Linked DNA regions of Moorella thermoacetica. The protein of the gene in region 1 interacts with the protein of each later gene in a pairwise test. Links are inferred from orthologs where the notes say so. Each region holds a gene or a part of one and is shown on either strand. Other genes may lie near its edges. The genes, in order: ileS and MOTHE_RS02750.

Region 1 (9,366 bases):
AAAGCCGTCTATACCAGCCGCCGGGGAGGGGTGAGCAACGCCCCATATGACGGTTTAAACCTGGGCCTTCATGTCGGCGACAACCCCCGGGCTGTTCTGGCCAACAGGAATCTGCTGGCCGGTGTCCTGGACCTGCCCCTGGGGAGCTGGGTTATCGGCGAGCAGGTTCACGGGAACGAAGTGGCCCGGGTGGGCAGGGAACAGGCCGGCAGCGGAGTGCAGGAACTGACTACCGCCCTGAAGGGCATCGATGCCCTGGTTACCAATGAGCCCGATGTAACCCTGGTTGCCTTTTTTGCTGATTGTGTTCCCATATATATAGTCGACCCTGTCAACCGGGCCCTGGGCCTGGCCCACGCCGGCTGGCGGGGAACGGTCCTCCAGGTGGGGGCCCGGATGGTGGCGCGTATGGCGACCGAGTTTGGCAGCCGGCCTGGAGACCTCCTGGCTGCCATAGGACCGGCTGTAGGCCCCTGTTGCTACCAGGTAGACGCCAGGGTGGTAGATAAGGTACAGGAACACCTCCCCTTTGCCGGTGAACTGCTGGCGGCGGACGGTCCCGGGCACTGGCGCCTGGACCTGCCCCGGGCGAATTACCTGAGCCTGGTGGCTGCCGGTTTGCAGCCTGACCGGATAGCGGTTGCCGGTATCTGCACTCACTGCCAAGCTGAAACCTTTTTCTCCCACCGAGCCTCCGGCGGTATTACCGGGCGCCAGGCGGCTATGCTGGCCCTGGGGGAACAGGTATGAAGACGGCCAATAATCCATCACCACCCCCGGTCAAAACCCGGCCGCGACGGCGCCGCCGGCCCGGGCGATTCATTGTGCGGGTAGCCCTCCTGATTTTATTGCTCCTGGTGGCCTGGTCCGGCATCAGGGGAGCGGCCCGGGCAGTTGCGTGGCACTTTTTACTTACCCGGCAGGTGGATACCGGTACCCTGGAGGACAACCTCCCCCTGGAGGTGTATATTGCCCGGGAGGAAAAGGTCCTGACGGCGCCGGTAACCGGTACCCTGACCCCGGTGGTACCGGAAGGGGAACGAGTACCGGTAGGAGCCACCATCGCCAATCTTCTCCCTGTGGCGGCCGGGACAAACCCGGTGGCCATTAAAGCCCCTTACCCGGGCCAGGTCTCTTACGAGGTTGACGGCCTGGAAGCAAATTTGCAGCCGGCCACCCTGGGCAACATCAGCTACCAGGATTTAAAACGCCTGATAGCCCTGGCCAGGCCGGTGACCGCACGCGGCCAGGTTAAGGAAGGAGAACCCGTAGTTCGCCTGGTTAATAACCTGGACCCCCTGCGGCTCTATGTCCCCCTGGAAAACTGGCCGGCTGGCTGGAAGGTAGGCCAGGAGGTTACCTTGAAGGTACCAGGGGATAATGGCGAGGTCCGGGCCCGGATTATCCGCCTTCAGGATGAAGGTAACCAGCGGGCTGCTGTGATGGAGGTGGCTACCTGGGACAATAGCTGGCTTCTTCCCCGCCAGATGGCCGTGGTGGCGGTATTGAGGCGTTACCGGGGGATAATACTGCCGGCGTCAGCCCTGGATGTCGGACCGGGGGGAGAGAAAGGGGTATATGTCCTGGGAGCCAATAGCTTCAAGTGGCAGCCGGTTACCATCGTGGGCCAGGTGGGAGACCAGGTGGCCGTCCGGGGCCTGGAAGCGGGCGCCGAGGTGGTTCTCCGGCCTCGTCTGGCACGATGGTTGATGAATTAGGGCGGGGAAGCAGGATTTACAATAAATATGTAGAAAGTATAAAGAATTACGCGGGGGAAAAACATGGTTAACGTGTCAGAAAATATTACCAGGGTGTTGGAAAGAATAGCCGCTGCAGCCAGACGCAGCGGCCGCCGGCCAGAGGATATCACTTTGGTGGCAGTTACCAAGACTGTTCCCGTGGAACGCATCCGGGAAGCTGTTGCCTGCGGCCTGAAGGACCTGGGGGAAAACCGGGTCCAGGAACTCCTGTCCAAACAACCCCATGTCGAGGGAGTCAACTGGCACCTCATCGGCCACCTGCAGCGTAACAAAGTTCGCCAGGTCTGGGACCGGGTTTGCCTGATCCACTCCGTAGACAGCCTGGAGCTTGCCCGGGAGATAAATAAGCGGGCGACTGCCGCCGGACGCCGGGTGGACATTCTCCTGGAGGTCAACATAGCCGGGGAAGAGAGCAAGTTCGGCCTGGTTCCCGACGCCGTTATCCCTCTGGTGCGGGAGATAGCTGGCTGGCCGGGGCTACATATCTGCGGCCTGATGACGGTGGCGCCCCTGGTGGCGGATCCCGAAGAGGTACGCCCGGTTTTCCTCCGTCTGGCCGCTTTACGGCGGGAAGTGGAGGCCCTGCGCCTTCCCGGCGTAGACATGGCCTATCTTTCCATGGGAATGACCAACGATTTTGAGGTGGCCATTGAGGCCGGAGCCAACATGGTCCGTATTGGCTCCGCCATTTTTGGTTCCCGTGACTATCAAACTAAGGTGGAGGTGCATTAAGGGTGGCATTCTGGCAGGGTTTAATCAACTGGCTGGGGTACGGTCATGAAGGGGAGGAGCCGGTAATGGAGAAACCGGTGCTTGAGGCGGAAACAACTCCAGTTACCCCGGCTAAAGGAAAACTGGTAGGCTTACCGACTGCGCGTAACGCCATGCGCCTGGTAATTGCCCGGCCCCAGTCTTTCGAACAGGCCGCTGGCCTGGCGGAGAATCTGAAAAACTACCGGCCGTTAATTGTCAACGTCGAGGGCATACCCGTTGAGGAAGCAAGGCGGATTATTGATTTCTTGAGCGGTGCCGCCTATGCCCTGGGGGGCAGGGTGCGCAAGGTGACCAGCGGTATCTTTTTATTTACTACCAGCAATGTCGACCTGAGTGGCGATCTGGAAGATCAAATACCGGGTGGCCTGAACTGGCTGGAGGCAGCAGGCCGGGGTAGATAGCGGAGGCTAAAGAAAAGGTGGACGTAAAAATCGGTTTTCTTGGTGCCGGGGCTATGGCCGAGGCCCTTATTCGCGGTATCATCCAGGCCAGGCTGGTGCAGCCGGAGCGGTTATGGGCCTATGACATCCGGGCTGCAAGGTTGAAGGAACTGGAGCAACGATTCGGATTGGTGGCGGCAGCTAGCAGGGAAGAACTGGCGGCCGCTGCGGACATCATAATTCTGGCCGTAAAACCCCAGAATGTGGAAGCGGCTCTGACTGGATTGCAGGTCAAGGGGGATAAGCTGGTGATCTCCATTATTGCCGGCGTAACCCTTTCCCGCCTGGCGGGATACCTGGGTGACGTGCCTTTAGTCAGGGTAGTGCCCAATACCCCGGCCCTGGTTGGTGCTGGGGTTTCCGCCCTGGCCGCGGGCGCCCGGGTGGGACAGGAAGACCTGGAGAAAGCCTTGGCCATTTTCCGCTCTGTAGGCGAGGCCATGGTGTTACCGGAAGAACAGCTAAACGCCGTGACCGGCCTGAGTGGGAGCGGGCCGGCTTACGTTTATATGATCATTGAAGCCCTGGCCGACGGCGGCGTGCGCCAGGGACTGGCCAGGCCGGTAGCCCTGGAACTGGCGGCCAGGACCCTCTTAGGAGGAGCACAGATGGTCCTGGCCACCGGTGAGCACCCGGGGGTCCTGAAGGATAGGGTAACCTCCCCGGCGGGGACAACTATAGCCGGCCTCGCCGTACTGGAAGACCGGGGCGTGCGGGGAGCCCTCATCCGGGCTGTCGAGGCTGCTACCCTGCGGGCCGGCGAACTTGAATAAGGAGTAGATGGCATGCAGACCCTGGCAGTCCTGGTCCGGGTGGCCTTTGAGGTTTTAAACTGGCTGATTATCGCCCGGATCCTCATTTCATGGTTTCCCCACGATCCCAATCACCCCATCATGCGGTTTATTTATGAGATTACGGAACCGGTCCTGGCCCCTTTTCGCCGGATCATGCCCCGCACAACCATGCCCATTGATTTCTCACCCATTATTGCCGTCCTGGTATTACAGCTGGTGGAGCACCTGCTGATCAACTTCATCATGCGCTTGGGATAGGAGGCCCCTAAAGGTGCTGACTCCCCTGGATATCAATAAAAAAGAGTTTCACCGCAGTTTCCGCGGCTATAACTGCGAAGAAGTAGATGAATTCCTGGAGCAGATCTTGCGCGATTACGGCCAGGTTTACCGCGAAAACCAGGAAATGCGGGAAAAGAACCAGCGCCTCAGCGAAGAACTGGAGCGTTATGCCCACTTGGAACAAACCTTGAAGGATGCCCTGGTAATGGCCCAGCAGGCGGCTGATGAAATGCGCCAGAACGCCCAGAGGGAAGCAGAACTGAAACTCCGGGAGGCGGAGAACAAAGCCCGGGAGATTTTAAACCAGGCCCGGGCCCAGGCGGAAAAGGTTGAACGCTACCAGCGGGACCTGGAGGCAAGTACCAGGGCCTTTAAAATGCGCCTGCGCTCCCTCCTTAAAGCACAATTGGAACTCCTGGAGGACCAGGTGGAGGCTGAAGCAGCGGCGACGGCTGACCGGCAGGGGGAAACGCTCCGGGAGCCTGGCCCGGGTGAGGAAGAAATAACGGACTGTGAACTTGACCCCTGCCGCCAGGAACAGGTATGATTGAAAAAAGAATCAAGGGTATTAAAGGAAGCAATTATGCCAGGTAAAGTAACGGCATGATAAGCCCCTGGAAGGAGCTTTTATCGGAGGAGCCCCTCATGGCGGCTGATGCCCCCGCCAGCGAATTATGAAAATGTGGGTTAAGGCAAAATTATTTTTGGTAGGACCCTATTTGGAGGAGTGGCGAGACTAAGTGGATTATAGTAAAACCTTAAATCTACCCCGTACAGATTTTCCTATGCGGGCCAATCTGCCCCAGCGTGAACCCGAGATCCTTAAGTTCTGGGAGGAAAACGACATCTACGGCAAGGTTCAGGAGGCCAACAGGGGTAAACCCAAGTTTATCCTCCACGACGGCCCGCCCTATGCCAATGGTCACCTGCACCTGGGTCATACCTTAAATAAAATCCTTAAAGATATTATTATCAAGTATCATTCAATGAACGGTTATGACGCCCCCTATGTACCCGGGTGGGATACCCACGGCCTTCCCATTGAACAGCAGGCCATTAAGAATCTGGGACTCAACCGCCACGCCGTCGACGTTGTTGAGTTCCGTAACCGCTGCCGGGACTATGCTCTGAAGTATGTCAATATCCAGCGGGAAGAATTTAAACGCCTGGGGGTGCGGGGCGACTGGGAGCATCCCTATTTAACCCTGGAACCGGAGTACGAAGCCATCCAGATAGGTATATTTGGCGAGATGGCCAAAAAGGGCTATATCTACAAGGGTTTAAAGCCAGTCTACTGGTGCACCGACTGTGAGACAGCCCTGGCGGAAGCCGAAGTGGAGTACGGCGAGGAACGCTCACCCTCTATTTATGTTAAATTTCCGGTAGCCGACGCCAGGGGCCTCTTTGAGCCCCGGGGGAGTTCCATCGTTATCTGGACCACCACCCCCTGGACCCTACCGGCCAACGTAGCCATCGCCCTGCACCCGGAGTTTAAGTATGTTCTCATCCAGGTAGGGGAGGAAAGGCTGCTCATGGCCGCCGAACTGGTTCGGCCGGTGCTGGAGCTTTTGGGAGTAAAGGATTACCAGGTGGTGGCTACCTTTACCGGCAGCGAGCTGGAAGGGGTCGTCTGCCGTAATCCCCTCATGGACCGGGATTCCGTGGTGATTTTAGGAGAACACGTTACATTGGAACAGGGTACCGGGTGCGTGCATACCGCTCCCGGACACGGTCTGGAAGACTATGAGGTGGGCATGCGTTACCATCTGCCGGTACTTTCCCCCCTTGACGACCGGGGCCGCTTTACGGAGGAAGGAGGCCAGTTCGCCGGGCTCTTTATCGATGAGGCCAACAAAGCCGTGGTCAAGGAATTGGAAGCCCGGGGAGCCCTCTTGCACTTTGGTTTTATCAAGCACCAGTACCCCCATTGCTGGCGTTGTAAGCATCCCATTATCTTCCGGGCGACGGAACAGTGGTTTGCGTCAATTGAAGGGTTCCGGCAAGAAGCCCTGGAAGCCATCAAGAAAGTCAAATGGATCCCATCCTGGGGCGAAGACCGGATTTATAACATGGTAGCTGACAGGAGCGACTGGTGCATCTCCCGTCAGCGCACCTGGGGTGTACCCATTCCCATCTTTTACTGTGCCAACTGCGGCCGGGAGATAATCAACGACGCCACCATCAGCCACCTCCAGGAACTCTTCCGGAAGCACGGTTCGAACGTCTGGTTTGCCCGGGAAGCCGGGGAACTGGTGCCGCCGGGGCTGAAATGTCCCGAATGCGGCAGCAAAGAATTCCGCAAGGAAACGGATATTATGGATGTCTGGTTCGATTCCGGTTCCAGCCATGCCGCCGTGCTGGCCACCCGTCCGGAACTGGCCTGGCCGGCCGACCTTTACCTGGAGGGTAGCGACCAGCACCGTGGCTGGTTTAATTCCTCCCTGTCAACGGCTGTGGCTACCAGGGGTCGCGCCCCTTACCGCCAGGTTCTGACCCATGGTTTCCTGGTGGACGAAGAGGGTCGCAAGATGTCCAAGTCACTGGGCAACGGTATTGACCCGGCGGATGTTATCCGGCAAAGGGGAGCCGACGTCCTGCGCCTCTGGGTGGCTTCGGCCGATTACCGGCGGGATGTGGCTGCCTCGGAGAATATCATGCGCCAGATTACCGAGGCTTACCGTAAGATTCGCAATACCTGTCGCTTCCTCCTGGCCAACCTGGCCGATTTTGATCCCGGGAAGGACCAGGTCCCAAGGGAGGAGATGCTGGAGCTGGATCGCTGGGCCATGAATCGCCTGCAACGCCTGATAGCCAGGGTTACCATGGCCTACGACGATTATGAGTTCCATGTGGTCTACCATACTATCCATAACTTCTGCGCGGTAGATCTAAGCGCCGTCTATCTGGATATCATTAAAGATCGTCTCTATACCTGGCCGGCGGCTTCCAAGGGTCGGCGTTCGGCCCAGACTGTCCTTTACGAAACCATTAACGTCCTGGTACGCCTCCTCACCCCCATCCTGGCCTTTACGACAGAAGAGATCTGGCGTTACCTTCCCGGTGAGGACGACCGGCCAATCAGCGTCCAACTGGCCGGTTGGCCCCAGGTAAAAACCGAGTTTCTCGATGATGAGCTGGAGGAAAAATGGAAAAGGATTCTTCAAGTTCGCGATGTCGTCGCCCGGGCCCTGGAGCGCGCCCGCCAGGAGCAGGATCTGGGGAATTCCTTAAACGCCGCCGTCCATCTCTACCCTGATGCCGACATGTACCAGTTCCTGAAACCCCTCGGGGATGAACTGGCAACTATCATGATCGTGTCCAGGGTTGACCTGCACCAGCCGGGAGAGGAAGCACCGGCGGGCAGCCTGGAGGCACCTGAACTGCCGGGCCTGAGGGTCTATGTCACCGGTGCTCCGGGGCAGAAGTGTGAGCGCTGCTGGATGGTCAGTGAAACAGTGGGGCAAGACACCGATCACCCCACCCTTTGCCGCCGCTGTGCCACCGTTGTTAAGGAGATGTATATGAACGGGTAAAAAAGCTGCGTCGGGTCTATACTAAGAAGGTCAGGCCGGAAGGCCCGGGCACCTCCCCGGAAGGGAGTTATTTCAAGGCGAAAGGGTGGTCCGGTCCGGTGATGACGTTCCGGGACGAGGACTTTTTGCCTGTTGAAGTACCCGTAGGGGTTTCCAACCGCCATATCCACCTGTGCCGTCAGGATCTCGATACCCTATTCGGCCCCGGTTACGAACTGACAGTGTATCGTCAACTCAGCCAGCCGGGGGAATACGCCGCCAGGGAAACAGTCACCATCGTCGGCCCTCGCGGTGTCCTGGAAGGTGTCAGGGTCCTGGGGCCGGTGCGGTCCTACTCCCAGGTGGAGATAGCCATGACCGACGGTTTCCGCCTGGGACTAAAGCCCCCTGTAAGGGAATCCGGCGACCTGGAGGGCACACCGGGGATCGCCGTTGTCGGCCCGTCCGGGGCCCTGACTCTGCACCGGGGAGTTATCCTGGCCGCCCGCCATATCCACATGGAGGCCGAGCGAGCCGCGTCCCTTAACCTCCATGACGACCAGCGGGTCCAGGTTCTGGTACCGGGCATGAGGGGGATGATCTTTAATAACGTAATCGTCCGGGTGAGCCCCAACTTTCGCCTGGAGCTACACTTGGATACCGACGAGGCCAATGCCGCCCTGCTGGCCAACGGCGATAAAGTAAAAATCCTGCGTCCCTGACGCGGGATTTTTTGTTATAAGCACCGTGGGTCAGGGAAAGCTATCTTTTAAGCGCGGTGGAACGCGTAGCTCCTGGGCGGTGCGGGGATATGACGCCGTCCGGAGAAAAGACTTTACGGGGTGTTCGCTTCTTGAATGAAGTAGAGCGCGGCACTGCCTTCCTGGCCGATAAAGTGCAACAACTGATTACCACCATCGAAAAAGCTAATGTCGCGGAGTGGGTTGAACTTTACCGCCGGCCAGGCCGGCTGCTTTACTTGAACTTCGCCGCTGGCATAGCCCGGGGCCTGGGGATCGCCGTTGGTTTCACCATCCTGGGCGCCATTGTAATCTACATTATCCGCGAGCTGGCCCTGTTGAACCTGCCGGTCATCGGCAAACTCATTGCCGAGATCGTACGCATGGTCCAGCAGGAGGTGTATTAGTGTCCCCTAAAGTTTCCCAGCCGAGAACCCCGAAGCCAGGAAGGCTGTACCTGGAGAGGGGGCATCTAGGGAATTGATAAAAAAGGAGGAAACCACCATGGACCGACAGTCCCTGGCCCATTTTCGCCAGAAGCTGCTGGAGGAAAAAGCGGGCCTGGAAGAACAGCTTGATTCCTTAAACAGCGGTGGCCTGGGGGAGTCCCTGCTGGAATCCACCCAGGAATTATCCCGCTACGACAACCACCCCGGGGACCTGGGCACGGAGGAATTCGAGCGCGGTAAAGACCTGGCCCTGCGGGACAACGTCCAGGTCCAGTTACGAAAAATTGAAGACGCCCTGCAAAGCATAGCCGAAGGTACCTACGGTTACTGTCGCCGCTGCGGCCGGGAGATCCCCCGGGAGCGCCTGGAGGCCATACCGGAGACTACCCTCTGCCTGGAGTGCCGCCGGAAAATGGAGGGGAAGGCTGATAAACACTCCCGCCCCGTGGAAGAGGCCGTCATCCTGCCTCCCTTTGGCGGCCAGACTACGGATCCCCACCAGAAACACGCCGACGAGGAAGAGGCTGTTGAGTATGACGGTGAGGACGTCTGGCAGGAACTGGGCCGGACCATCGAACACGCTTCCGAGGCCCGCAGCGGTTCCTACTTCGGTCCCCT
Region 2 (17,151 bases), 240 kb from region 1 along the record:
GCTCTTATTATGCCGCCCACGACGGCGAAAGGGCTGAAGTATGCCAGGGTATCCGCCAGCACTACTGGCCGCGCTTTGCCGGCGACCGGTTACCGGATTCCCTCACCGGCATGGTCGTTGGCCTGGCCGACCGGCTGGATACTCTGGTTGGTTGCTTCGGGGCCGGCCTCATCCCCACCGGTTCCCAGGATCCTTATGCCCTGCGGCGCCAGGCCACGGGCGTGGTAACCATAGCCGTGGAGTTCAATTTAAAGTTTTCCCTGACCGCGAGTATTGCCGCCGCCTACGAAGGCTATACTGCCGGCGGTATCCAGCTGGCCAGGCCCCTGGATGTCGTCCAGGAGCAATTGGTCCAGTTTTGCCGTCAGCGCCTGGAGCACCTCCTAGAGGAAAAAGGCTACCGCTACGATGTAATTCAGGCCTGCCTGGCGGCAGGCAGCGATGACCTGGCGGCAGCTTATCATCGCACCAGGGATTTGAGCGCCTTCAGGGAAGAAGAAGGTTTTGCCGCCCTGCAGACGGCTTTTACCCGCGCCTTTAACCTGGCCCGCCAGGCCAGGGAAAAATACCATCTCCGGCCTGAGGCGTTGCAGGAAAAGGCAGAGGCAGAACTCTATCGGGCCCTGATGGAAACCCGGCACCAGGCTGAACCCCGGCTCCGGGCAGGGGATTACCTGGCTGCTTTAAAGGCCATGGCCGCCCTCCGGGGGCCCATTGATGCCTTCTTCGATAACGTCCTGGTCATGGCGCCCGATATGGAAGTCCGGAATAACCGCCTGGCCCTCCTCCAGGCAATTGTCAACCTGGTTTTTCAGATAGCCGACTTCTCTCGCCTGGTTCCATAAAAAAATTTGGTTGCCAGGAAGGAAAAAGGCGGGCCATGTGGTATACATTACAAAGTATACAACGGGACGAAGGGGAGGGGTGAGGGATGCAGCTTTCCCCGCGGCAGGAACAGATAATAGCTATTGTCAAGCGTTCCGGGCCCATCACCAGCCAGCAGATTGCCGCAGAGCTCAATCTTACCCGGGCCACCCTGCGTCCCGATCTGGCCATCTTGACCATGGCTGGTATCCTGGAAGCCCGCCCCCGGGTGGGCTACTTTTTGAGCAGCAAGCCCTCCCAGGCCCTGGTAGCCGAAGAAATCAAAAAGATCAGAGTAGGCAATATCAAAGGCCTGCCCCGGGTCATCCGGGCCGGGGCTTCGGTTTATGAGGCCATTGTCTCCATGTTCCTGGAGGACGTAGGTACCCTGATGGTGGTTGACGACGAAGGTCACCTGGAGGGGGTCGTCTCCCGCAAGGACCTGCTGAAAGCAGCCATCGGCGGCGGTGATCTCCAGAAGATGCCGGTTTCGGTAATTATGACCCGGATGCCCAATATTATTTGCACCACCCCTGATGAACCGGTACTGGCAGCGGCTCGCAAGATTATCGAACACGAGGTGGATGCCTTGCCGGTAGTACGTCCTGTTAATGGTCAAGGGAAAAAATTAAAAGTATTAGGACGCATTACCAAGACCACCATAACCAATCTCTTTGTAGAACTGGGAGAAGGCAGATCCTAGCAAGGAGCTATATCCCGGCGGGTATCTATCACCTCCATTCACAAAACATTTACTCGATGGGTAATAGGGCCGGAGCCCATTTCTGTCTGGCTTCCGGACTCCGACTTCCAAGTAAAGGAGGGGTTACCATCGGCGTTATTTACGTGATCTCAGACTCCCTGGGGGAGACGGCCGAGTATGTCGCCCGGGCGGCAGCCAGCCAGTTCGACGGCGGCGGGCTGGACATCCGCCGGGTGCCCTATGTTACCGACCTTGACCACCTGGAGGAGGTAGTCAACGAAGCCGCCCAGGAACAGGGGATCATCGCCTTCACCCTGGTACTACCGGACTTAAAAAAGAAGCTCCTGGAACTGGCGGCAGCCCGGGGCCTCGAGGCGGTAGACCTGTTGGGCCCCCTGATGGACGCCATCACCCGGGTTACTGGCGGCCGGCCCCGGCTGGAGCCGGGCCTGATTCGCCGTACCGACGAAGACTACTTCCGCAAAATGGAGGCCATTGATTTTGCCGTTAAATATGATAACGGCAAAGATATCCGGGGCCTGAGCCACGCCGATCTGGTCCTCATCGGAGTGTCCCGCACCTCCAAAACGCCGGTGTGTATGTACCTGGCCCATAAGCGCTTGCGGGCCGCGAATCTCGCCCTGGTGCCGGAAGTACCCCTGCCGGGAGAATTGCTCAACCTGCCGCCGGAAAAGATAATAGGGCTGACCATTGACGCCGGGCTCCTCTATCAGATCCGCCAGGAACGCCTGAAAACCCTGGGGCTGCCGGGACCGGCCGGCTACGCCACCAGGGAACGTATCGAAGAGGAACTGGCCTACGCCCGCAGGGTCATGGACCAGCTCGGCTGTCCGGTAATCAATGTTATCAATAAGGCCGTTGAAGAAACGGCCGGTAAAATACTCCAAATCTATTATCGGAGGGAAAGAAATGGCAAGTAAGAAGTACGTCTACCTGTTCAGCGAAGGCAAGGCCGACATGCGCCTGCTTCTTGGCGGTAAAGGCGCGAATCTCGCCGAAATGACCAACATCGGCCTGCCGGTACCCCAGGGGATTACCATCACCTGCGAGGCCTGTAACGAGTACAATCGTCTCGGCCAGCAATTCCCGGAGGGCCTGGAAGAGGAAGTCGCCGCCCGCTTAAAGGACCTGGAAGCCATCAATGGTAAAAAGCTCGGCGACCCCGAAAACCCGCTCCTGGTCTCCGTCCGTTCCGGGGCACCTGTTTCCATGCCCGGCATGATGGATACCATCCTGAACCTGGGGCTGAACGACAATTCCGTCAAGGGCCTGGCCGCCCAGACGGGCGACGAGCGCTTCGCCCTGGACTGCTATCGCCGTTTTATCCAGATGTTCGGTAACGTCGTCCTGGGTATCGAACATAACGATTTTGAAGCCGTACTCGAAAAACATAAAGAACGCCTGGGCGTAAAGTTCGACCATGAACTCACCCCCGATGCCTTGCGGGAAGTTATCGCCGAGTACAAGGACGTCGTCAAGAGCCGCAGCGGCCGGGACTTCCCCCAGGACCCCCGGGAGCAGCTTTACATGGCCATCCGTGCCGTCTTTGATTCCTGGAACAACCCCCGGGCCATTGTCTACCGCAAGATCAACAAGATCCCCGATGACCTGGGCACCGCCGTCAATGTCCAGACCATGGCCTTCGGCAACATGGGTCCCACCAGCGGCACCGGCGTGGCCTTCACCCGCAACCCCTCCACCGGCGAGAAGGGTATTTACGGCGAGTATCTCATCAACGCCCAGGGCGAAGACGTGGTGGCCGGTATCCGCACACCTAAGCCCATCAGCAGCCTGAAGGAAGAAATGCCGGAAGTTTACCGCCAGTTTGAAGACATCTGCCAGCTGCTGGAGAAACACTACCGCGATATGCAGGATATCGAGTTTACCATCGAAAAGGGCAAGCTCTTTATCCTCCAGACCCGCAATGGTAAACGGACGGCGGCCGCGGCTGTCAAAATCGCCGTCGACATGGTCAATGAGGGCCTGATTACCAAAGAAGAAGCCGTCCTGCGCGTCGACGCCGATCAATTAATCCAGCTCATGCACCGGCGTATCGACCCCAGCGCCAAACTGGAAGTGGTGGCCAAGGGTCTGCCGGCTTCCCCCGGTGCCGCCTCCGGCCAGGTGGTCTTTGACGCCGACGATGCCGAAAAAATGGGCCTCGACGGCCAGAAGGTCGTCCTGGTACGTACCGAGACCACTCCCGACGATATCCACGGCATTGTCCAGGCCCAGGGGGTTCTCACGGCCCGGGGCGGCATGACCAGCCATGCAGCCGTAGTCGCCCGGGGCATGGGCAAACCGGCGGTCACCGGTTGCGACGCCATTAAAATAGACGTCGAAAACAAACGCTTCTTCATCGGCGACCTGGTGGTCAAAGAAGGTGACGTCATTTCCATCGACGGCTCCACCGGCAACGTCATGCTGGGTGAAGTGCCCCTCATCGACCCCCAGCTCACAGGGGAATTTGAAACCATCCTGGAGTGGGCCGATTCCTTCCGGCGCCTCAAAGTCCGCGCCAACGCCGACACGCCGGAAGACGCGAGGCGCTCCCGGGAATTCGGCGCCGATGGCATCGGCCTCACCCGTACCGAGCATATGTTTATGCAGGTCGATCGCCTGCCTGTTGTCCAGCAGATGATTCTCGCCAAGACCAAAGAAGAACGGCAGGCTGCCCTGGATAAGCTCCTGCCGATGCAGCAGGGCGACTTTTACGGTATCTTGAAGGCCATGGAGGGCCTGCCGGTCACCATCCGGCTCCTCGATCCGCCCCTGCATGAGTTCTTGCCCAATATTGAAGAACTCCTGGTCGACGTCACAAGGCTCCAGGCGACAAACGGCGACTCCAAAGAGCTGGAAGAAAAACAGGCCCTCCTGCGGGAAGTCCGGGCGCGCCACGAATTCAACCCCATGCTCGGGCACCGCGGCTGCCGTTTAGGCATCACCTACCCGGAGATCTACGCCATGCAGGTGCGAGCCATCTTCCAGGCGGTGGCCCAGCTGGTGAAAGAGGGCGTCAAGGTCCTGCCTGAAGTAGAGATTCCCCTGGTTATCCACGTCAACGAGTTACAGCGCCTCCACGCCATGGTTGACGAGGTAGCCGCGGCCGTCAAAAAGGAAACCGGTGTCGATTTCGATTACAAGGTCGGCACCATGATCGAAATGCCGCGGGCCTGCGCCACAGCCGATGAAATCGCCAGGGAAGCCGAGTTCTTCTCCTTCGGCACCAACGACCTGACCCAGACCACCTTCGGCTTCAGCCGCGACGACGCTGAAGGCAAGTTCCTGCACCAGTATGTCGACGAGAAGATCTTGAAAGAAGACCCCTTCATCGTCCTCGACCGCGACGGCGTGGGCAAATTCATGAAGATGGCCGTCGAACTGGGCCGCAGCACCAATCCCAAGCTGGAAATCGGCATCTGCGGCGAGCACGGCGGCGAACCCAGCTCGGTGGAGTTCTGCCACCAGATCGGCTTGAACTACGTCAGCTGCTCACCCTTCCGGGTGCCGGTAGCGAGACTGGCCGCCGCCCAGGCCGCTTTGAAGGAAAAGAAAGGAAAGTAAGGGAACAAGATAAGTTGGCCCAAAGGCTGTTGACCATACCGGTCAGCAGCCTTTCTTTGTCTATGAAAGGTTCCTTAATATTACCATAAAAATTTAATAAAAAAGTTTTAATAACCAGCAGGAGATGTTCGTTTTTTAGCGAATATGTTTAACAAGAAAACATAAATTAACAAAACAATACAGGGTGGGGCATCATGATCTCGGCACAACGACGTAAAATCATTATCGATAAAATCAGCTCAGGAATGCCGCTGAGTGTAAATGAGCTCAGCCGGGAGTTGGGAGTATCGCCGATGACCATTCGCCGGGATCTCGAAACCCTCGAGAGGGAAGGGTTTCTTACCCGTACCCATGGAGGGGCAGTGCCGGTTCGCGGCGGAAGCGATGAGGAACCCTCTTTTATGGAGAAAATCAATAAATTTTCGGCTGAAAAGTTAGCCATTGCCCGCAAGGCTGCTGAGCTTGTTCTGGATGGAGATACTATTCTTCTTAATGCAGGTACTACCATTACTGCCCTGGCCCAGTTACTAAAGAACCATAATAATCTTACTGTAGTAACCAATACTGTCAACATTGCCATGGAACTGGCGCATAGTGAGGGTATCAACCTGGTGCTGACAGGTGGAAATATGCGTACTAAGTCTTATGCCATGGTCGGTTCCCTCACGGAAAGGGTACTGCGGGAGATTCATGTCCAGAAGGCATTTCTGGGTGTTAACGGTATAAGTATTGAACACGGCCTTACGACACCTAATATGACCGAGGCCCATACAAATAGCTTAATGGTTGCTGCTGCCGATCGGGTGATCGTCCTGGCTGATCATTCCAAAATCGGCCGGGTAACTTTATCGCGCTTTGCGCCCATTTCTGCAGTTAATACCTTTATTACCGACAGCAATGCTCCCCGCGATTTTATAGAAGAACTTACCAGGCGTGGCATCGAAGTAATTGTTGCTTAAGTATATTGCTGCAGAAAGGAGATCTTGTTGTGGAATTAGTAAATCCCAGGGAAGTATTACAAGCTGCACGAGAGAACGGTTATGCAGTAGGTGCCTTTAATATTCACAACCTGGAAACCCTGTGGGCCGTGGTAGAGGCGGCTATCGAGGCTAAGGCGCCGGTAATTCTCCAAGCCACGCCGGGTACAGTTAAATTTGCCGGAGCGGACTTCCTGGTGGCCATGGCCCGGGCAGCCGCCAGGAGGGCGGGTATACCAATAGCTCTGCACCTGGATCATTCCCAGGATTTAGACATGATAGCTCTCTGTATTGAAGCCGGTTTTTCTTCGGTAATGTTCGACGGGTCAAAGTTACCTTGGGATGAGAATATTCGCCTTACCCGGCAGGTAGTAACTATGGCCAGAAACAGAGGGGTGGCAGTTGAAGCAGAGCTCGGCCGTATAGGTGGTCGCGAGGAGGAACTCCAGGTCCGGGCGAAAGACGTTTACTATACTGATCCCGCCGAAGCTGTTACTTTTGTAGAAGCTACCGGGATAGACTCTTTAGCCATTGCCATTGGCACGGCCCATGGTGTATATCAGGGGGAACCCCGCCTTGATTTTGAACGCCTGGCATCCATAGCAGCCAAAGTAAAATTACCCCTGGTTCTCCACGGCGCTTCCGGCGTTCCCGATGAGGCTATCACCCGCTGTATTCAACTGGGGATCAGTAAAATCAATATTGCTACCGATCTCAAGCTGGCCATGGCTGCCGCTCTTAGAGAAACCCTTTTATCTAACCCGGAAGAGAACGATCTTCGGCGTTACCTGAATCCGGCCCGTAACCGGGTAAAGGAAGTTGCTCTGGCAAAGATAAGGCTATTCGGCGCAGCTGGGCGAGCCTGAGATGGGCGGTTCACCGAAGGGGGTCACTAGTAGAAAATTGATTAAGAGAAGAGGGAACACGGGCGGTGTATGTTGATTTAGACGATCTTCACACCCTCTCTAAACTGGATAGTGGTCAAGCCCTTCAGGAAACTATTAACTACCCCCACCAGTTCAGGGAGGCCTGGGAACTGGCCGGTCGTTGGCCGGAAAACCTTTCTCGGGATGAGATTAGACAAATTATGTTCCTTGGTACCGGCGGCGGCTCGGCAGCAAGTGTAGATCTTCTGGCATCGTATCTCTTTGATGAAATTAAAATCCCCCTTTTTCTGAACCGGGGATATACCATACCGGCTAGTATTGACAATCGCACCCTGGTTGTTGTTGTCAGCCATTCTGGTAAGACCGAAGAGATACTTAATGCTTATCATCAGGTTTGTACAACAGAGGCTCAGATCATTGTCCTCACCTCCGGGGGGAAATTATTATCCCTGGCCCGGGGAAATAAACACCCGTATCTACTCATTCCTGGCGGAATGATGCCCCGTATCGCCGTTGGGTATATTTTTCTCCCCTTGCTGGGACTGTTACAGCGACTAGGATTTGTCGGTGATAAATCGGCAGAAGTAAAAGAAACCATTAACATTTTATCTGAACTCGGTGGTCAGTACGGACCCATTGTCCCTGCTAAAGATAACCTGGCGAAAAGCATGGCTTACGAGATGGCAGGCTATGTCCCTGTTGTCTATGGTTCCCTGCCTTTAACTATCGCTGTGGCCAGCAGATGGAAAAACCAATTTGCAGAGAATAGCAAGCTTTTAGCCATGTATAATGCCCTCCCGGCCCTTCATCATGATGAAGTGGCGGGATGGGATGCACCTCAGTCATACTTGCGCCATTTTTACTTTACGTTTTTGCAGGATGCCGAGGATAGATTAGAAACAACCCGGCGTATAGAGATCTCACAGGAGCTCCTGGCTTCCCGGGCAGCCGGGGTGAGAAAAGTAGCGTCAGTGGGTAAATCACGCCTGGCCCGTCTTTTTTCCCTGGTATATTTAGGGGATTTTATCTCCCTTTACCTGGCCCTTATAAGGGGAGTAGATCCTACCCCTGTGGAGATTATCGATAATATCAAATACCTTTTAACTTTGGAGAGCAGGACCGAATGATTACGACTGTCACTACCAACGTAGCTATTGATAAAACATACATTGTAGACAATTTTAGTTTAAATGGTGTCTTTCGCGTTAAACAAGTGCTAGCCCAAGCAGGCGGCAAGGGACTCAATGTCGCTCGGGTAATTCATAATCTCGGCGAGGAGGTGATAGCTACAGGATTTATTGGCGGATACACCGGTAGCTATATCAAAGAAATAATGGCGAGGGAGGGAATGAAGGAGGATTTCGTCGTAATAGAAGGCGAATCGCGCATCTGCATTAATATCCTGGACCCGGTAGGGAAAACGCAGACCGAGCTCCTGGAACCAGGGCCCGATGTTAGTCAGACCGATGCGCAAAAGCTGGTGGATAAAGTCAAAGAACTGGCCAGTAGCAGCAAAGTGGTCACCATATCCGGCAGCCTCACAAGGGGATTAGCACCTGGCTTTTACTCCCTGTTGATTGAGGTAATTAACCAGGCAGGGGCGATGGCTATCCTCGACACCAGCGGAGCGGCATTTATAGAGGGGATTAAAGCCAGGCCCTATATGGTTAAACCCAATCAGCAGGAAGCGGAAACCCTGGCCGGGCATCCGTTAAAGGAGGTGGACGACCAAAAAAAGTTTTTAATGAAACTGCTGGAAAGCGGTGTCCAGGTAGCTGTTCTTTCCCTTGGTGGGGATGGAGCCCTGGTAGCTACTGAGAACGATTTCTTTAAAGTTATCCCGCCCAGGGTTCAGGCCATCAATACCGTCGGTTGCGGTGATGCCTTTGTGGCCGGTTTTGCCGTAGGATTGGCCAGAGGAGAAGGGGTAACCGGTGCAGCCCGGCTGGCAACGGCAGCCGCCAGTGCCAGTGCTACTCGCTGGCAAACGGGACAATGCCAGGTAGAACTGGTAAACAAACTCCTGGATGAGGTGCGACTGCTTGAGCTTCATAACTGAAACTCTCGGAGGTAGATGGTAATACCAGGGGTCAGCATTAGTTCTAGGGCTTTAGCAATCTATAATTAAATAAAAATTAAATGGAGGAATGGATCGTGTTATTTAAAATGACCCGAAAAAAGATGCTTATTTTTACCGCAATAACACTAATTGGAGTCAGCGTGCTCCTTGGTGGTTGCGGCAGTAAACAAGGTAATACCCAAACTGGAACCTCCAGCGGAACAACGACCCAGAACACAGAAAAGAGCGGAGAGAAGGTCATTGGCGTTAGCCTTCTGACCCGGGAACACGTTTTTTACAACTTAATTGAAAAAGCTATCCAGGAAAAAGCCCAGGGGTATAAATTTAAACCCATTATTATGGATGCCAGCCAGGATAGCAACAAGCAATTGGCCCAGGTTCAGGATTTTATAACTCAAAAAGTGGATGCCATTGTTTTGGCGCCAACGGCTTCGGCTGGAATAGCACCGGCTGTTGACTTAGCTAAAAAAGCAGGTATCCCTGTATTTACAATTGATATCAAAGCTGAAGGTGACGTAAAATCCCATGTCGCCACCGACAACTACGCGGGTGGTAAACTGGCTGCCAAGTATGCCGCCGAAAAGGTCTTGAACGGCAAGGGGAAGGTTGCTATAATTACCTACTCCGAAGTACAGAGCTGTGTTGACCGGGAGAAGGGTTTCAAAGATGCCCTGGCTGAGTATTCGAACATTAAGGTAGTCGATGTAGAAAATTGTTCTGGTAGCGCTGAAAAAGCAGCCAACCTCACCCAGGATATCCTGTTAAAGTTCCCGGATTTAGATTTAATTTTCGCCGTGGGTGATCCCTTTGCTGTTGGAGCTGTTTCCACTATTAAAGCAGCTGGCCGTAATGTTAAAGTTATAGGCTTCGACGGTAATCCTGAAGCTATCCAGGAAATCAAGAACCATGGACTCTGGGTGGCTGACGTTGTCCAGCATCCTGATCAAATCGGTGGCAAGGTAATTGATCTAATCGCTGATTACTTCAACGGTAAATCTGTACCGCCACAGGTGCTCATTCCGCCTACAATAGTAGATGCCAGTAATGCTAAATAATTAAGCCCAAAGGGGAAGAAACAGCAAGGGTTTCTTCCCCGCCTCCCTTTTTAAAAACTCGAGGAATAGGTGATACCATGGCCTCCCCACTCTTACAACTAAGGGGAATATCAAAATCCTTTTCGGGGATTAAGGTCCTCGATAATATCGACCTGGATATTTATCCCGGGGAAGTTCATGCTCTCCTGGGAGAAAACGGCGCCGGGAAATCAACACTAATAAAAATAATCTCCGGAGTCTACCAGAGAGACTGTGGTACCATAACATTTAAACAAAAACCGGTGGAGTTTACCAATACTCGCCAGGCCCTGGATGCAGGGATTAGTGTTATACACCAGGAACTCAGTCTTATTCAGGATTTAAGTGTAGCTGAAAATATTTTTTTAGGGCGAGAATCCATTAAATCGAGAGTTTTTATTGATAAAGAAAAAATGGTTAGCGAGACCATAGCTATCGCCCGTTCCCTGGGTATTGATCTGAAACCATGGGCGATGGTCCGGGACCTCAATGTAGCCGAGCAACAGATGGTAGAAATAGCCAAGGCTGTGTCCTGCAATGCCTCACTGGTTATTATGGATGAGCCAACCTCCTCCCTCTCTGATCGTGAAACTGAGACCTTGTTTAAGATTATCAAGCGCTTAAAAAAGGATAACGTGGCTGTTATCTATATTTCCCACCGTTTAAAGGAACTCGAGGAATTGGCTGACCGGCTCACTATTTTACGTGATGGAAAACTTGTAAAAACCATGGTCGGGGAGGAAATGAAGAAATATAACTGGGTTTCTTTAATGGTAGGCCGGGAGATCAAAGATTTTAGCCGGAAAGCCCAGAAACCCGGGGAAGTAATTTTGCAGGTAAAGGATTTCACTGATCCCCCGAAATACTGGGATATCAATTTTGAATTGCGGCAGGGTGAGATTTTAGGCATTGCCGGGTTGGTAGGGGCTGGCCGGACAGAAGTATTACAGGGCATATTTGGAGTTAAAAAGCCAAAACACGGTTCCCTATACCTTAACGGGCAGAAGGTACTTTTCAATTCGCCGGCTGAGGCCATCAGCAATGGAATCGGTTTCGTCCCTGAAGACCGTCGGCTCCAGGGGGTAATCTTGGCACAATCTGTCAAAGATAATATCTCCCTCCCCAGTCTATATGATAAATCGAACTATGGTTTTATAAATTTCCTTTGGGAAAACCAGGTGAGTGAAGATTATATAAAGAAAATGCGTATCCGTACCCCCTCGGCTAAAACTATTGTTAAAAATTTGAGCGGTGGCAACCAGCAGAAGGTAGCCCTGGCCAGATGGCTGGCGGCCCATGCCAAAATTCTGTTCCTGGATGAGCCAACCCGCGGTATTGACGTTAACGCCAAGGCCGAGATTTATAACTTGATGAATTCCTTTACCAGTGAGGGAGGAAGCATCATCATGGTATCCTCGGAGTTACCGGAAATTTTAAGTATGAGTGATCGAATTGTAGTCATGCATGAGGGCCGTGTGGCCGGTATACTGGACCGGCACGAAGCCAGCGAAGAAAAAATTATGGAACTGGCATGTGGAAAGATAGCCGGTTGATGCAGGGAAGGGGTAGGACGATGAATGGAGCGACCAATATTTCGAATAGCGCTAAGTTGAAGTATAGCCATCTGAATAGCATTGTTAAGGAATATAGTTTCATCTTTGTATTCCTTGCTTTATGTATACTACTCTCTATACTGGTTCCGACTTTCCTCTTGCCCCAAAATTTGTTAAATGTATTGATTCAGATCTCTATCAACGCCCTGTTAGCTATAGGTATGACCTTTGTCATTATTTCCGGTGGCATTGACCTTTCAGTGGGTTCAGTAGCAGCACTGGCAGGTATTGTCGTTACGGCTTTGCTTAAACAGTACCCGTCCAGTACGCCGATGATGTATGTAATAATTATTTTTAGTGTCCTGGCTGTGGGTATAGTCTGTGGCGGTATCTCCGGCCTGGCAATTGCGAAACTTAATGTCGAACCCTTTATAGCCACCCTCGCTATGTTGAGCATCGCCAGGGGGTTTGCCTTCGTTTACACCCAGAGCAAACCAATTTTCGGCTTGCCCCCGGCCTTTAGTTGGATTGGTCAGGGGTATATTGGCCCTATCCCGGTTATCGTGTTGATTATGATTTTTTGCCTGGTTATCGCCCACATTGTCTTATCAAAAACCTGTTTTGGACGTTATATTTACGCCATCGGGAGCAACGAAGAAGTGGCTAAATTATGCGGTATTAACGTTGCCCGGGTGAAGCTTATTATTTATGTAATCAGCGACGTCCTTTCTGCTCTGGGGGGAGTCGCTCTGGCGTCCCGTTTAGCAACAGGGCAACCGGCTGCCGCCAGCGGTTACGAGCTCAATGCGATCGCAGCGGTTGTGCTGGGGGGTACCAGCCTTTCCGGAGGTAAGGGCAGTATTGGTAAAACCATTATCGGCATTATGACCATTGGCGTTATTAACAACGGTTTAAGCCTGTTGCAAATCTCCTCTTACTGGCAGTCCATTACCATGGGTTTAATCATTATGATTGCCGTAATACTGGATAAAATCAACACCCGTAAGAAAGCCTGAGTGGAGTGTTAATTACCGGGGAGGAGAATTTCATTTCATAAATATGAAGGTGAAAACCAATGGCTAAAGTAATAACTATTGGTGAGATCCTGGTAGAAATTATGACAAAATATACTGGGCAGGAGTTTACTGCTCCGGGCGAACTCCTGGGGCCTTATCCCAGCGGTGCCCCGGCTATTTTTATCGATCAGGTGGCAAGGATGGGGGTGGAGGCAGGTATTATTGCCCGGGTCGGTGATGACGATTTTGGCCTTTTAAATCTTACCAGGCTTCGTGATGATGGCGTCGATACAAGTCATATTTATAAGACCAAGGGATATACAACAGGGACGGCTTTTGTCACATACTACGCCAATGGTGAGCGCAAGTTTATTTTTCATTTCCCCCATGCGGCGGCAGGCCAGTTAGGGCCAGCAGATGTGGATGAAAACTATATCAAAACTGCAGAGTATCTCCACGTTGTGGGTTGCTCCTTGACGGCAAGCGCCAGCTTGCGTCAGGCCATCTGGAAGGCAGTTAAAATTGCCAAAGAAAACAAGGTAAAGGTGAGCTTCGATCCTAATCTCCGCCCTGAGCTGCTCAATGAGCAGGAAATTAAGAATGTATATGACGACATCCTGGACGCCGCTGATATAATCCTCGCCGGAAAGAGTGAAATGATAGCCCTTTCAGGCGAGGGCGATTTGGTAAAGGGTATCGCCAGGCTAAAAAAGAGGGACGGTACCATGCTGGTTCTTAAAGATGGTGCCCGGGGGGCAAGCCTTTACTACGGTGAGGAATGCTATCATGTGCCGCCCGTTAAGGTTCAAGAGGTAGATCCCACTGGAGCCGGCGATTGTTTTGATGGCGCATTCATTGCTGCCCTGGCCTGTGGTAAAGGGCTGAAGGAGGCGTTACAAATTGCCAATGTAGCTGGAGCTTTAAGTGTAACCCGTAAAGGCCCCATGGAAGGTGCCGCTTTTAAAGAAGATATTTTGGCCCTTTACTCTAGGCACAATTCGAGTAAAGTGTAATTCGATTCCTTGCCAGGGTGCGGTAATACCAGGCGTCTGGTACCAATTGGTAAAGAAGGCTAAGGACTTGGATTACCCTCGCCCTTAAATTCCTCCTCGCTGATCACCTTATACCCATATTCTCGTAGAAGGGCCGTCGTTACGCCGGGGCCGGGGCGGGTCGCGCCGCTAAAGTTGCCATCGTAGATAAGCTTGCTGCCGCAGGATGGGCTCCTTTCCTTGAGGACAATTATCTCCGGGCCCACTTCCCGGGCCCTGGCCAGGGCGGCCCTGGCGCCCTGGATGAAGGCCGCAGTCACATCCCGTCCTTCTTTATCCATCACCCGCGCCCGGCCGGCCAGGACGTCATAGCCGTCACCGCCCTTGATTTCCGCCGGCGGCCGGGGGATGGTTAAACCCCCCAGGCTCTCCGGGCAGACGGGTACGGCTTTGCCCTGCCGCACCAGTTCGGCAATGACCGGTACCAGGTTGTGCCCGCCGCTGTATTTACACCTTACGCCTGCCAGGCAGGCGCTGACCAGGATTTTTCCCATTAAAGTCTCACCTGCATAAAAATAATTCTTGCGGGCTCCATATTTAAGGTTAACCGGGAAACAGTTCAATAATAATACATAAACAATATATATAAAACAAAATTGAGTTAACTATTTAGTATTAAAGCGCCTCCGGGTTTATAGCAGACATTAGCCTTCGGGAGGAGCGTCGGCGTTAGCAATTAATTCCCCGTGTTCCCAGAGCTCATACTCGCTCAAATCCAATTCATCGCTCCAGCTAATACCATAGCCGCCTGCTTCGACCCTGGCCATACTAAAAAGAAGGGGATCTTTCAAAATGTCGAAAGGAGGCATTGCTATCAAAGGTCTCATATCGTATTTCTTTATTTGACCGTTATCGAAGGCGACTATTAACGTATAATCCTTTAAAGGTTTAACATCTTTAATCCTGGGATAAAACACATATTCACCCCCTACTCCAGACCAGGAAGCTGCTTAAATTCCTTGGTTTCCCACATTATCTCCAGTTCTTTTTGATGATTTTCAGCCCATTCCACGACAAGCTTCCGGGCTCGTAACGGCATATCGCCTTCTATCATTTCCAATGTGTTGATGTTAAAAATAGCATTATACTCACCATAGAGGGCGTGAAAATGGGGTGGTAGATGTTCATTAAAAAACATCTTGATTATAATGCCATAAAACCGGGCTATGATTGGCATCGTACCGTTTTTCACCCCTTGTTTTAACGCTTTAACCGGATGCACTATTTTATATGACTAATTATATCTCTCTTCATTCATATATTCAATCTTTCACCTTGCACCGCCAGCAAACTATGGTAAAATGAAAGGGCCATATCCGCCCCTTTAGCAGGGCAAAAGGAGAAGCAGCAGCCGATAAATGAAAGAAGTAACCATCTACACCGACGGTGCCTGCTCTGGCAACCCCGGTCCCGGCGGCTGGGGCGCCGTCCTTATTTACGGTGACAAACGCAAAGAACTCTCCGGCGCCGAGCCCAGCACCACCAACCAGCGCATGGAGATCACGGCGGCCATCGCTGCCCTCAGGGTCCTGAAGGAGCCCTGCCGGGTGCATCTTTACAGCGACAGCGCCTACCTGGTCAACGCCTTTCGCCAGGGGTGGCTGGCCCGTTGGGAGCGGAACGGCTGGCTCACCGTCAAAAAGCAGCCGGTCGAAAACCAGGACCTCTGGCGGGAGCTACTCCAGGTGGCTTCCCGGCACCAGGTAGAGTGGCTGAAAGTCAAAGGCCACAGCGACAACCCGGAAAACAACCGCTGCGACGAGCTGGCCCGGGCGGCCATTGCCGCCCTGCGCCGGCAGGAAATTCCATCATCGTAGCGAATACATACCCTTATCCCGGCGTTGCCATCTGCGGTAACGGGTACTAAAAAGGGAGGGAAGCAAAATGGGTAAATGGTCCTGCACGGCCTGCGGCTACGTCTATGACCCCGCCAAAGGCGATCCCGAAGGCGGCATCGCCCCGGGTACGGCCTTTGAAGACCTGCCCGACGACTGGGTCTGCCCCAATTGCGGCCTGGGCAAAGAGAACTTCGAACCCCTCTAAAAAGCGAACAGGTAGAAAAGCTCAGGCGGCGCCGACCGGGCGTCGCCTGAGCTTTTCTGTACGGTGAGGGAGGACTGGCCGCCGGGATAAAATTCCAGTTGTCCGGCAGGAGAAGGAGTAACTATGTCGAAATTAAAGTTTAACGCTAAAATTTGCTCCTTAATAGCAAAGGGTGATCGCAAAGATGCTTATTGTAGGCTTAAACGGTAGTCCCAAAAAAGATGGCAATACCGCCTTTTTAGTGCGCGAAGGCCTGGCAGCGGCTGCTGCAGCCGGGGCGGAGACGGCCCTTATCCATATCGCCGACGCCATGGCTGACCAAAAAATACCTTACTGCACCCAGTGCAGCAACCCCTGCCAGGGGGCCTGTTCCCGCCACAACCGCCTGGGCGAAGCCTTCGATCTCCTGCGGCGGGCCGACGGCCTCCTCCTGGGCAGCCCGGTTTACTTCGGCAGCGTCTCCGCCCAGCTCAAAGCCTTCTGGGATAAAAGCCGCATCTTACGCAAAGAAAAGGCCCTCCTCAATGTGGTCGGGGCCGGGGTGACCGTCGGCGGCGCCCGCTTCGGCGGCCAGGAGACCACCATGAAGGCCCTCTTCGATATGATGCTCGTCCAGGGGATGATCCTGGTGGGCGACGGCCATACGGAAGCCGACTGCGGGCACCAGGGCAGCTGCGGCCAGGCTCCGGCGAGCAGCGACGAATTCGCCATCCGGCGGGTGCGCCTGGCGGGCAGGCGCCTGGCGGAGGTAGCGGCGGCCACCATGACCTTACGCCGGCACCGCGCCTAGGGGGGTGAGGGTATGCTCCTGCGGGAAGAAGCCGAAAAGCGAGAAGAGATCCTTTTGAGCCCCCTGGCCAGCCTCAGCAGCCGCACCCGGGGCCGCCAGAAACCGGAGGAGCCCTGCCCCATCCGCACCGAATACCAGCGCGACCGCGACCGTATCATCCACTGTAAGGCATTCCGGCGCCTGAAGCATAAGACCCAGGTTTTTATCGCCCCCGGCGGCGATCACTACCGCACCCGGCTGACCCACACCCTGGAGGTAGCCCAGATCAGCCGCACCATCGCCCGGGCCCTGCGCCTCAATGAAGACCTTACCGAGGCCATCGCCCTGGGCCACGACCTGGGCCATACGCCCTTCGGCCACTCCGGGGAAGAAGCCTTAAACGAGGTCGTGCCCGGCGGGTTCAAGCACAACCTCCAGAGCCTGCGAGTGGTGGAGGTCCTGGAGGGGGGGTCGGGCCTGAACCTTACCTGGGAGGTCCGCGACGGCATCGCCCACCATACCGGCCCGGTCAAACCCGGCACCCTGGAA

Evidence for each region.
Region 2: the proteins of ileS (region 1) and MOTHE_RS02750 interact in binary tests that used the Escherichia coli proteins (3 or more experiments, as listed by UniProt). The link is inferred for Moorella thermoacetica from one-to-one orthologs.

What each region holds. Positions count from the first base shown.
Region 1 is NZ_CP012369.1:783,119-792,484, forward strand. The notes cover bases 4,480-7,780. They hold ileS (isoleucine--tRNA ligase), read left to right. Parts: upstream 4,480-4,787; coding sequence 4,788-7,580; downstream 7,581-7,780. Other genes in these bases: MOTHE_RS03935 (DivIVA domain-containing protein), read left to right, coding at 4,480-4,594; pduL (phosphate propanoyltransferase), read left to right, coding at 7,682-7,780. Also shown: peptidoglycan editing factor PgeF, read left to right, coding at 1-750; MOTHE_RS03910 (efflux RND transporter periplasmic adaptor subunit), read left to right, coding at 747-1,718; MOTHE_RS03915 (YggS family pyridoxal phosphate-dependent enzyme), read left to right, coding at 1,782-2,492; MOTHE_RS03920 (cell division protein SepF), read left to right, coding at 2,495-2,935; proC (pyrroline-5-carboxylate reductase), read left to right, coding at 2,953-3,747; MOTHE_RS03930 (YggT family protein), read left to right, coding at 3,760-4,026; more of MOTHE_RS03935, read left to right, coding at 4,040-4,479; more of pduL, read left to right, coding at 7,781-8,281; MOTHE_RS03950 (DUF5665 domain-containing protein), read left to right, coding at 8,371-8,706; MOTHE_RS03955 (TraR/DksA C4-type zinc finger protein), read left to right, coding at 8,804-9,366. UniProt on the Escherichia coli protein: Catalyzes the attachment of isoleucine to tRNA(Ile). As IleRS can inadvertently accommodate and process structurally similar amino acids such as valine, to avoid such errors it has two additional distinct tRNA(Ile)-dependent editing activities.
Region 2 is NZ_CP012369.1:542,540-559,690, forward strand. Bases 8,309-11,160 are described here. They hold MOTHE_RS02750 (substrate-binding domain-containing protein), read left to right. Parts: upstream 8,309-9,170; coding sequence 9,171-10,151; downstream 10,152-11,160. Other genes in these bases: pfkB (1-phosphofructokinase), read left to right, coding at 8,309-9,075; MOTHE_RS02755 (sugar ABC transporter ATP-binding protein), read left to right, coding at 10,229-11,160. Outside these bases: glyS (glycine--tRNA ligase subunit beta), read left to right, coding at 1-845; transcriptional regulator CcpN, read left to right, coding at 932-1,567; MOTHE_RS02720 (pyruvate, water dikinase regulatory protein), read left to right, coding at 1,624-2,508; ppdK (pyruvate, phosphate dikinase), read left to right, coding at 2,498-5,152; MOTHE_RS02730 (DeoR/GlpR family DNA-binding transcription regulator), read left to right, coding at 5,347-6,111; fba (class II fructose-1,6-bisphosphate aldolase), read left to right, coding at 6,141-6,995; MOTHE_RS02740 (bifunctional phosphoglucose/phosphomannose isomerase), read left to right, coding at 7,061-8,143; more of pfkB, read left to right, coding at 8,140-8,308; more of MOTHE_RS02755, read left to right, coding at 11,161-11,722; MOTHE_RS02760 (ABC transporter permease subunit), read left to right, coding at 11,743-12,738; MOTHE_RS02765 (sugar kinase), read left to right, coding at 12,798-13,751; MOTHE_RS02770 (2-thiouracil desulfurase family protein), read right to left, coding at 13,811-14,284; MOTHE_RS02775 (DUF2442 domain-containing protein), read right to left, coding at 14,435-14,707; MOTHE_RS02780 (DUF4160 domain-containing protein), read right to left, coding at 14,719-14,967; rnhA (ribonuclease HI), read left to right, coding at 15,149-15,607; rd (rubredoxin), read left to right, coding at 15,675-15,833; and 2 more genes. UniProt on the Escherichia coli protein: Part of the ABC transporter complex RbsABC involved in ribose import. Binds ribose. Also serves as the primary chemoreceptor for chemotaxis.